Regions from separate parts of the Alkaliphilus crotonatoxidans genome, predicted to be linked through region 2. Evidence: riboswitches for the same ligand, from Rfam matches in the RefSeq annotation. Region 2 holds a riboswitch; the other holds the start of a gene.

Region 1 (5,538 bases), on a different contig from region 2:
CAACCTATTTAGCCAGGCAAAGGTGTCCCCATGCCATTTTTATTCCTCCACGGCACAGGCGGTATAAAGAGGCTTCCCGGAAGGTTTTTGCTGTATTTTATGAAATAACCGATCAAGTAGAGCCCTTGTCGTTGGATGAAGCCTATTTAGACGTGTCAGGGTTGTCATTAGAGCCAGAGACCCTGGGTCAAAGGATCAAAAAAGAGGTTTTAAGGCGAACCGGATTAACGATTTCCGTTGGGGTATCCTATAACAAATTTTTAGCTAAGCTGGCCTCCGACTGGAACAAGCCCAATGGCTTTACTGTTATTACAAGGGATATGATTCCAGGATTGCTGTTGCCTTTGCCCATTCAGAAGGTCCATGGAATTGGAGTAAAAACAGCCAATAAGCTAAATCAAATAGGAATATTTACAATAGAGGATTTAATGCAGCTGCCACAGGATTATCTGATTCATTACCTCGGAAAAAGTGGACAGGAGGTATATGATCGAATCAGGGGTATTGATCATCGACCCGTAGAGCCCAGCCGTGAAAGAAAATCAATTGGTCGGGAAACTACCCTTGATCAAGATACCCAGGACAGGGAACTGCTTAAAAGTCATCTATTGGCCTTTTCTGAGGAAATTTCCACTTATTTGAAAAATCATTGCCTTTCTGCTAAAACCATAACACTAAAGATCAAAACTGCCGCCTTTGAGAATCATACAAAGCGTAAAACATTGATGACCTATACCGATCAGAAAAATGAGATTTATCAAGTGGCCCTGGCCCTGCTGGCTGGAATCAGCCTTGAAATGGGCATAAGGCTGATTGGATTGGCTGTATCAAATTTAACCGATGAAATTGTACCTGAACAGCTTTCTTTTTTTAATCAGGATCAAGAGAAGGAGGAGAAAAAGAAATGACATCAAATATCTATGAAACTCTGATGGATTCCTTGAACAACGGCAGCAAGGCGGTCGTTGTCACCCAGATAAAAAAAGGTGAAAAAAATGAGCGGGATTCCATTCAAAAGGTAATTTTTGAGGAGGATTTCATACTGAATCCAGGGGCAATAGCCGAAGGGGAGCCCTTGGCGATGGCTAAGGCCGCCTTAACCACAGGAAAACTGCAATATGATGAGAAATTGGCCATACTGGCGGAACCCTATTACCCGGAGCCACGGCTCATTATATTGGGTGGGGGACATATTGCAAAGCCCCTGGCTGAACTGGGAAATCGTGCAGGCTTTGTGGTAACAGTGGTAGACGACCGTCCTTCCTTTGCCAACAGGGGAAGATTCCCCTTAGCTGACCAGGTAATTTGCCAGGACTTTCAAAGCTGCTTCCAACAATTGCAATTAAATAGGTCGACCTATGTTGTAATCGTTACCAGAGGCCATCGGCACGACCTTGTTTGCCTAAAAGAGGTAATGAAGTACCAAACAGCCTATACGGGGATGATTGGCTCCAAGAAAAGGGTAAAGAGTGTTAAGGAACTGCTTCTGGAGGAGGGGTATGACAAAGAACAGGTGAGTAGGGTGAATGCCCCCATTGGGTTGGACATTGGTGCCGTAACCCCTGATGAAATTGCCATTGCCATTATTGCAGAGGTTATAAGCTACCGAAGAAGGGGTGGAAAGCCAGAGGACCTAAGGGCAGAAAAAATTAACTGGCCCGAATATGACCGAGAGGTGCTATGGGAATTAATAGAAAAAAAGGATCAGCCCAGGGCATTGATCACCATTTTGTCTGCCAAGGGCTCGGTACCCAGAAAGGCAGGGGCAAAAATGATTGTATGGCCCGATGGCAGAACACTGGGTAGTATTGGTGGAGGCTGCAGCGAGGCAGAGGTGATTACAACAGCCTATGGGGCTATTGATAAGGGAAAATATATGCTTAAAACCGTAGATATGACAGGTCAAATGGCTGAAGATGAAGGGATGGTGTGTGGTGGTGTGATGCAGGTGGCCATTGAACCCCTTGGATTATAAGACCACACTAAATTAAAGATTGACAAAATAAAGTTAATAAATTAACATAAGTATTATAGAAGTATTTTTCTCAATTGAAATAAAAATCAATTACTCCGAGCACTCCTGCCTGTAGAGTTACCTCCATGGTTGGTTTGCCGATAGGGTATTATTGGAAACGATAATGCCTCCCCTGAGGAAAGGAGCCAGATCAGTATGTTAGTTTGCCATTAAGGCAGGCTTGCTCCTTTATGCAATGATAAAGGGGCTTTTTTATTGTTAAAATAAGTCTCCCCAAAAGGTTAACTGCCTGAAAGAGTAAATAGCAATAGGAGGTAGGCAATGAAGAAGGTGAAGGTGGAAGAAAGTGTAGGAATGGTTTTGGCCCACGATTTAACCCAAATTACAGGTGAATTTAAGGGTGCTGCCTTTAAAAAGGGCCACATTATACAGGATGAAGACATTGAAAGGCTCAAGGATATGGGCAAGGAGTACATTTACCTTCTGGAGCTGGGGGATCATCAAATTCATGAAAATCAAGCCGCCGTCAGAATGGCCCGGTCAGCAGGTGGGGTAGGTATACGTTTTCAGGACCCCAGTGAGGGGAAGGTAAACTTCATTGCAGAATATGACGGCCTGTTAAAGGTAGACGTTGAAATGCTGGATAAAATCAACAATATCGAGGATGTTTGCATGGCTGTGCTTCACAATAATACCCCTGTAGCTAAAAATCAGATTGTGGCCGGCACCAGAATCATTCCTTTGGTAACCGATAAAAGCAAGGTTGAGGCTGTAGAGGACCTTTGCTATGGGAAGGAAATAATTGCTGTAAAACCCTATAGGGCCATGAGGGTGGGAGCAGTGGTAACAGGCAACGAAGTCTATTATGGCAGAATCGAAGATCGGTTTGCAAAGGTTTTTCAGGAAAAGGTGAACCATTACGGTTCAACCCTTGAAAAAATAATTTATGCACCAGATGATGCCCGATTGATAGCCGAAGGCATTAATAAATTAATAGAGGCGGGCTGTGAAATGGTTATTACCTCTGGAGGCATGTCGGTGGACCCAGATGATGTCACACCTGATGGAATCAGGTTAACCGGTGCAAGGGTGGTAAGCTATGGGGCTCCGGTGCTACCTGGTGCCATGTTGATGCTGGCCTATCAAGGAGAAATTCCCATTGTTGGTATACCTGGCTGTGGTATGTATCACAAAACAACTATTTTCGATTTGATTTTTCCCCGGTTATTAGCCGGTGAAACAGTTACAAAAGCAGATATTGCAAGACTAGGACATGGTGGACTGTGTACCCACTGTAATCCATGTACTTATCCGGTCTGCGGCTTTGGAAAGGCCTAAAGACAATAAATAGCTTCCCCGGGGGTATGCCGTAATAGGCATTATATAAATAGGGGGCAGTAAGGTTAATACTTTATTAACAAAATTGCCTTCAGCAGGAACAGGGTTGAATTTAATAAATAGGAGGGAGAGATATGATGTTAGAAAACGAAAAAAAGAGCTTTCTGGAGAGAACCAGCACAAGAAGAGAGTTTTTGAAAATGACAGGAAAGGGAATGGCGGGTATTGCTGTATCCTATTCTGTCCTTAGCCTGTTTGGCTGTTCACCCAAGGAGGAGGATGTAACGGGCTATGCCCTGGCTACAGGACTATTAATTGCAGACAGAAGCCGCTGTTCCGGCTGTCAGCGCTGTGAAATGGCCTGTACCGTTGCCAATGATGGAAAGGCCAGTGCCAAACTTGCCAGGGTTAAGGTAAGCCGAAGCTTTTACTTCGGTACCACCGAAAAGCCCAGCAGCAACTATCGTTATGAGGATGGACACTTTGGAAACTTCCTAATGACACCAGAAACCTGCAAGCAGTGTAGTGAGCCTGCCTGTGGCGAGGCCTGTCCTGTTGGTGCCATTGAAGCTGCCCCAAATACTGGTACCAGGGTAGTCAATGTTGAAAAATGTGTAGGCTGCGGTATGTGTACAGAGGCGTGCCCATGGCATTTACCCACTGTTGATTCAGAAACAGGAAAGTCTACAAAATGTATTTTATGCGGTGCCTGCGCCGAGCATTGCTGTACGGGAGCATTGAGAGTTATTCCCTGGGAAGAAGTAAGCCGTGTAATGAAGAAGCACGGATACAGCTTTGCTTAATACCAGAAAAGGAGGAGAAGATAGATGGCAAAAATCACTGGTTGGACAGGAAAATTATTAAGAGTTAATTTAACAACAAGCGCAATTACTGTGGAGGATACCCTTAAATATAAAGATTTTATAGGTGGTGCAGGAATTGGGTACAAGGTAATGTTTGATGAGGTACCCCAGGGAACAAAGCCCTATGATGAGGCAAATAAGATTGTATTTGCCGTTGGGCCCCTTACCGGTACCGGGGCTCCCTGTAGCGGCCGAACTAATATTACATCCTTACTTCCGTCAAATCCCTATCATGCTGTATCAGATAGCCATATGGGAGGAAACTTTGGGCCAGTATTAAAATTTGCTGGCTGGGATGGTATTATCGTCGAGGGAAAGGCCAGCAGCCCTGTATGGATCAAAATTGAGGATGATCAAGTCAGCATTGAAGACGCTTCACATTTATGGGGAAAGGGAACCGTTGAAACCAATGCAACCTTGACGGAGGAATTGGGTGAAGGCTCCTGTGTGGCCTCCATAGGCCAGGCCGGTGAAAACATGGTTAACCTGTCATTGATTGTCAATAGTATTTCCCATTCAGCAGGGGGCCACGGCGGAATTTTAGGCTCTAAAAATTTGAAGGCCATTGGTGTAATGGGAACCCAGGCGGTTAGCATAGCAGAGGGCAAGGCCCAGGAATGGCTGAAGCTAAATAAGTACTTTACCGACGAAATTGTAGGGGCCAATAATCAGCACGTCGTCCCCAACAGTCCCCAATCCTGGGCGGAGTACCATAATCCAGCAGTTCGATGGACAGCCCAAAACGGCTTGTTCTGGGGAGCTGCCAACCCTAAGGTGGAAACCGGAGAGTGTCCTCCAGGGGAAACCAACAAGGTGGGGCTTCGAACCCAGAAGGCAGTATTTGACCTGGGGCCCGTGGCAGAATCAAGAACCATTAAAATGGGAGGCTGCCATTCCTGTCCTATACGATGTCAAAGTAATATGTATGTACCGGAGCTTGAAAAATATGGGTTGCCCCCCTACGGCACCAGTACGTGTATCGGCTACTCCTCGCCAGGGCTAGTAATGCTGAAGGGCTACTCTGATGGTGAAAAGAATGGAGTAACGGCCTTAGTAGCAAAAAGTCTGGGAGCAAGATTGGCTGACGACTACGGGGTATGGAGCAACTATATGCAGCTGCCAAAGGACTTTAAATATGCCTTTACCACCGGAATATTGAAAAAGGTATTGCCTGAAGAAGAATATAACAGTATTCCCTGGGAGTTAATTGAACAGGGTGAACCTCAATTTCTGATTGAATTTTATAGAAGAATTGCCCTAAAGGAAGGGGAATTTGCTACACTGGGAGAGGGAAGCTACTGGGTAGCCAAGAAATGGAACTTTGAAGAAGACTTTGCTAAGGATCCATCCTATTCCCTGTGG
Region 2 (5,538 bases):
GCTGATTGTGGCTGATCCAAGGGAAATAGAATTGGCCCATTATGCCGATGTCTACTTAAAAATAAAGCCTGGTACCAGCGTAGCCCTTTCAAATGCCATGATTCATGTCATTTTGGAATCGGGACTGACAGATCAAGACTATATAAAAGAACACACAGAAGGCTTCGAGAATTTAAGAGAACTGGTAAAGGAATATACACCGGAGCGAGTAGCTAAGATCTGCGAGGTTAGTGAAACGGATATTCTAAGGGCGGCAAAAATTTATGGTGAAGCTCAGCGGGCCAGCATTATCTACTCCATGGGAATTACCCAGCATATTAACGGTACCGATAATGTGATGAGCCTTTCTAACCTGGCATTAGTTACGGGGAACCTTGGGAAGGAAGGCGGCGGGGTAAACCCCTTGAGGGGGCAGAATAACGTACAGGGAGCCTGTGATATGGGGGCCTTGCCCAATGTCTTTACCGGGTATCAGCAGGTAAGCAATCCGGCCACCATAGAAAAATTTGAGGCCGCCTGGGGCACAAAGCTGTCTGACGAGGTGGGGTTAACGGTGACTGAGGCCATTCCTGCGGCTGAAAGGGGCGACATTAAGCTGCTTTATATTATGGGGGAAAACCCAATGGTTTCAGACCCTGACACAAAGCATGTACAAAAAGGGCTTGAAAAGGCATTTTTAATTGTACAAGACATTTTCCTAACCGAGACGGCTGCCCTGGCCGATGTCGTGTTACCGGCGTCAACCTTTGCAGAAAAGGATGGAACCTTTACCAACACTGAAAGACGGGTACAGAGAATCCGTAGGGCTGTTGAATCTCCGGGGGAAGCCAAGGCCGATTGGGTGATCCTGATGGAGCTGATGAATTTACTGGGCTATCGTAAAACATATCCCAATCCGGAAGCTATTTTCGACGAGATCAGGGCAGTGACCCCTCAGTATGCCGGTATTACCTACGATCGTATTGATCAGGCAGGAATTTCGTGGCCCTGCCCCACTGAGGATCACCCCGGTACACCCATTTTACATGTGGGTAAGCCTGCCAGGGGAACAGCTATCCTAAAACCTGTTGAATGGATAGAATCCGTTGAACTGGGTGACGAGGCTTATCCCTACGTGCTGACCACCGGTAGAATACTGTATCAATACCATACCCGAACCATGTCAGACAAAACCAGGGGGGTACACCAAATTGCCCCAGAGGCCTATGTAGAAATTCATCCTGCCCTGGCAAAGGAGAAGGCCATTGACGATGGAGATTGGGTAGCGGTATCTTCTAAACGAGGTACCATTACCATAAAGGCCAAGGTAACGGATAAGGTGGCCCGTGGAGTCGTCTTTATCCCCTTCCACTGGGCCAATGGTGCCAATGTTTTAACCAATGGAGAGGTGCTGGATCAATACTGTAAAATACCTGGGTTAAAGGTTACCGGTGTTAAAATAGAAAAATTAGCATAAATTTGGTTTTAACCAGCATCCCAGGGGACATGGCCTTTGATATTCATAAATTCGTTTTAATTAGACAAAATTCGTGATATAATTAAAAATAGTTAAATTAAAAACAATATTATTTCCGAGCTATTCTTTCTAAGGTAGACACTATGAAAAATAGCCCATGGGTATAGAAAGAAATTTTTATGCCTCCCTTTTTGGAAAGGAAATAAGCTGGTGTATGATCTTATTGAGCCAGTCCTTCCTTGAAGGACTGGCTTTTGATCAATTAATGTAAGGCTTATTCATTTTATTAATGGGGTGAGGTAATGCAGGATATTTATCAACGAAAAATTAATTATATGAGAATTTCCATTACTGACTTGTGCAACCTGCGCTGTCAATACTGTATGCCCGAGACGGGAATTCCCAAAAAGCATCACCGGCAAATGATGACCTTTGAAGAAATTGTTGCGGTGGTCAGGGCTGGGGCCAAGCTTGGTATTAATAAAATCAGACTGACCGGTGGTGAGCCGTTGGTAAAAAGAGATATTGTTAAGCTAATTTCAGAAATTGCCAGTATCGACGGAATTCAAGATGTGGCTTTGACCACCAATGGTTTACTTTTGAAGGATATGGCCCATGACCTGAAGGCGGCGGGATTAAAACGTTTGAATATTAGTATTGACTCCTTAAAGCCCAAAAGATACCATGAAATTACCAGGGGCGGAGATTTACACCGGGTGATGGATGGGATACAAGAGACCCTGAGGCTGGGACTAACCCCTGTCAAGCTTAATGTTGTGGCCATTGGCGGTATCAACGAGGATGAAATAGATGATTTTGCTCGCTTGACCCTTCAAGACCCCATTGACGTCAGGTTTATTGAGCTGATGCCCATGGGGGAAGCCAGTCAATGGGCCCAGGAACGTTTTTTATCCAATGAAGAAATTAAAAGTAGAATTCATGGTTTAATCCCCTTAGAAAAAGACAGTTCAGGACCTGCCATCTATTATCAGCTTCCCGAAGGAAAGGGAAGAATTGGCTTCATAAACCCCATTAGTGCTCACTTTTGCGGCAGCTGCAATCGTATTCGATTAACCAGCGACGGAAAGCTGAAGCCCTGTCTCCATAGCAATCGTGAGATAGACATTAGGGAAGCCCTAAAAAATACCCATCATTCCCTTGAAGAAGTGATAGAGAGCGCCATTTTAGCGAAGCCTGAAAGACATCATCTGTACACCCAGGAGCAGGAAATCAGCCTTCGTAATATGTTTGAAATAGGGGGCTGATGCACTTGAGGGTAGAGAAGATATTCATAAAGGGAGCCCATGGGCTGGAGGCCAAAGGAGAAACAGAGATCAATGCTTGTCTATTCCAGGGAAAGGTAGCCCATCGTCAAGTGAGTCTGATGGGAGCAGATTCCTTTAAAAGGCTGAAGGATGACGGCCTAAAGGGCTTTTGTCACCTGAGGTTTTTTCCCAATTTTGTATTGTTTGGCCTTGAAATAGGACAGGTTGAAATAGGGCAGCAATACCGCCTGGGAAACGCTATTATCGAGGTTAGTGAAGTGGAAAAGGAATGTCATAGCCATTGCCCCGCCTTTCGTGATGGGTATTCCTGCGGCTTAAACCGGGAGATGTTTTTTGCGGTCATTGTTCAGTCGGGCAAGGCGGCCCTGGGAAGCAAATTTCAAATAATTGAATAGGTCAATTTTGTGTGAACCCCCCTCTGAAGATGGGGGTCTATTTATTTTTATTTCCCCCACATCCCAATGAATAAAGGTTTTTTAAAGGGAATACATTAGAGAAGGGGGGATGCTATAGTATGAAGAAAAAAAAGCGTAAACTCAGAATAAGGCCCATTTTGTCGATGATCCTTACCGTCTTTATTGTAATGGGGCCTTACTATTTTCTGGCACATCGGCCCAATCTTATAGATCAGTCAAACTCCCCTGAGGAAGGTCCGCAATGGACAGGTATTATCAGTTTTTGGGATTATCCACGATTAGATCAAAAAACAGGCAGCAGCTATGGATGGATTAGTGAAAAAATAAGGGCCTTTGAAAAGGCCCATCCAGGGGTCTATATAGATTTTAACGGACTCACCTGGGATAAGGGCCCGGAAAAGCTGGAGGCAGCCCTCGAAAGCAATCATATGCCGGATATTTTACCTGTGGGAAGCGATTATCGCCTGATGAATCAGGAAATTTTACAGCCCCTTGAACCCTTTTTAACGGTGGAGGAAATCAGGAGCTTTGATGAGAAGGCCCTCAGGGCCGTCACCTATGACGGAAAGATTTGGGCAATGCCCTGGATGATGACCACCTATGGGATGGTGTTAAATGCTGATTTGTTCCAGCAGCGGGGGGTGGAACTTCCCCAGGATGGCAGCTGGACCTATGATGAATTTGTTGAAAAGCTGAAGGAATTAACCTATGATTCCAAGGGAAAGGGTACCCTTGATCATTTTGGAATAAACAGTTTTATTCAGGCAGATTATTATAACCTTTGGGGAATCATATTAAGTGAAGGGGCAGAAATATTTAATCAACAAATGGAATATGTATTCAATGATGAACGGGCCCTGGCGGGAGTTCAAAAATTGATTGATCTTAAGGAAAAATACCAGGTGACCCATCCTAATTTTGGCGTAAACAATTCCAATCAAGCCTGGACCACCTTTTATCAGGATAAGAACATAGCTGTTATTCCTACAGGAACCTGGTCCATTAATGTATTGGAAAATCTAAAGAATGAAGGAAAGGGCTTTAACTATAGCGTTGCATCCTACCCCACAGGAAGCTTGGGTCAGCCTGTGGTTATGGGGAACATGGTAGGCTCCTATGGTGTGACCCTTCAGGATGACCCTGAAAAGCTAAGGCTATGCATTGAATTTCTACAATTTTTGGTAAAGGATGAATACCAGAGCCAATTAGACCGATTAGGGGTGTTTCCGGTGAAAAAGCACATTGGTAATATTTATGAGGGAGACCCCCATATGGCTGCTTTTTACGAAAATTTGCAGCATACCATTATATTGCCGCCCCATCCTAAATGGCGCCAGATTGATGAGATTTTACAGCAGGAAATTTTAAAGGGCCTCAAGGGAGAGAAAAGTCCTGCTCAATTGTTAAAGGATGCCGAGGTTCAAATCAGACAGCTTTTGGTTCAGTATCCATAGGACCAATGTAATTGACCGGAAATACAAAAAAAGATATACTGAAAATAAAATACTAAAGACCATTCAATTGATAGCTTAGGAGTGAATTAAATGGATAAATATAAATTGCAGGAATTATTTACAGAATTTATGCCCCAGGATTCAGTTCGGATAGATGAACCCATGAAGAAGCATACCTCCTTTAAAATTGGGGGCCCGGCGGATCTTTTATTGCTGCCCCGGGGAGAAGAAGACCTGGTGAAAATTTTAAAAATAATAAAGGATCAAGATGCCCCCTTCTTTGTCATGGGAAATGGCAGCAACCTTTTGGTAAAGGATAAGGGGCTTCGACAGGTGGTTATTAAAATTGCCGATAATTATAAAGAAATTAAAATAGAAGGAACCACCATTGTTGCCCAGGCAGGTATACTGCTTTCCACATTAGCCAAGAAGGCCCTGGCAGCAGACCTGGGAGGATTGGAATTTGCCAGTGGCATACCGGGCACTCTGGGGGGGGCTGTGGCCATGAATGCAGGGGCCTATGGAGGTGAAATGAAGGATGTTGTAAAGGGCTGCCGTGTCCTCGACCAGGAGGGAAATCTGCTTTACCTTCCCAAAGATCAATTGGAATTAGGCTATCGAACCAGTATCATTCAAAAAAATCATTATATTGCCCTTTCTGTAGAGCTGGATCTGTATCAAGGGCATTATGAGGAAATTAAAGAACGGATGGATCAATTGACAATACAGCGAACCACAAAGCAGCCCCTTCATCTGCCCAGTGCAGGCAGCGTCTTTAAGCGGCCTCCGGGCTACTTTGCAGGAAAGCTTGTGGAGGATTGTGGTCTAAAGGGAACACAAATCGGAGGGGCCCAGGTTTCAACCCTCCATAGTGGATTCATCGTGAATGTGGGAAATGCCACTGCAGCCGATGTCTTAGCACTAAT

The links. Region 2 has a riboswitch for molybdenum cofactor ahead of moaA (GTP 3',8-cyclase MoaA). Riboswitches for the same ligand answer to the same signal wherever they lie in the genome.
Region 1: another riboswitch for molybdenum cofactor. It lies ahead of ACYQ1I_RS12170 (molybdopterin-binding protein); the one in region 2 lies ahead of moaA (GTP 3',8-cyclase MoaA).

What each region holds. Positions count from the first base shown of each region.
Region 1 is NZ_BAAHXS010000006.1:15,511-21,048, forward strand. Features, by position in the region: gene ACYQ1I_RS12160 (DNA polymerase IV) at 1-908, shown strand, start outside; gene ACYQ1I_RS12165 (XdhC family protein) at 905-1,975, shown strand; molybdenum cofactor riboswitch at 2,057-2,176, shown strand; gene ACYQ1I_RS12170 (molybdopterin-binding protein) at 2,297-3,313, shown strand; gene ACYQ1I_RS12175 (ferredoxin-like protein) at 3,448-4,116, shown strand; gene ACYQ1I_RS12180 (aldehyde ferredoxin oxidoreductase) at 4,141-5,538, shown strand, end outside.
Region 2 is NZ_BAAHXS010000003.1:18,197-23,734, forward strand. Features, by position in the region: gene fdhF (formate dehydrogenase subunit alpha) at 1-1,456, shown strand, start outside; molybdenum cofactor riboswitch at 1,558-1,674, shown strand; gene moaA (GTP 3',8-cyclase MoaA) at 1,759-2,721, shown strand; gene ACYQ1I_RS01145 (hypothetical protein) at 2,727-3,137, shown strand; gene ACYQ1I_RS01150 (ABC transporter substrate-binding protein) at 3,257-4,612, shown strand; gene murB (UDP-N-acetylmuramate dehydrogenase) at 4,703-5,538, shown strand, end outside.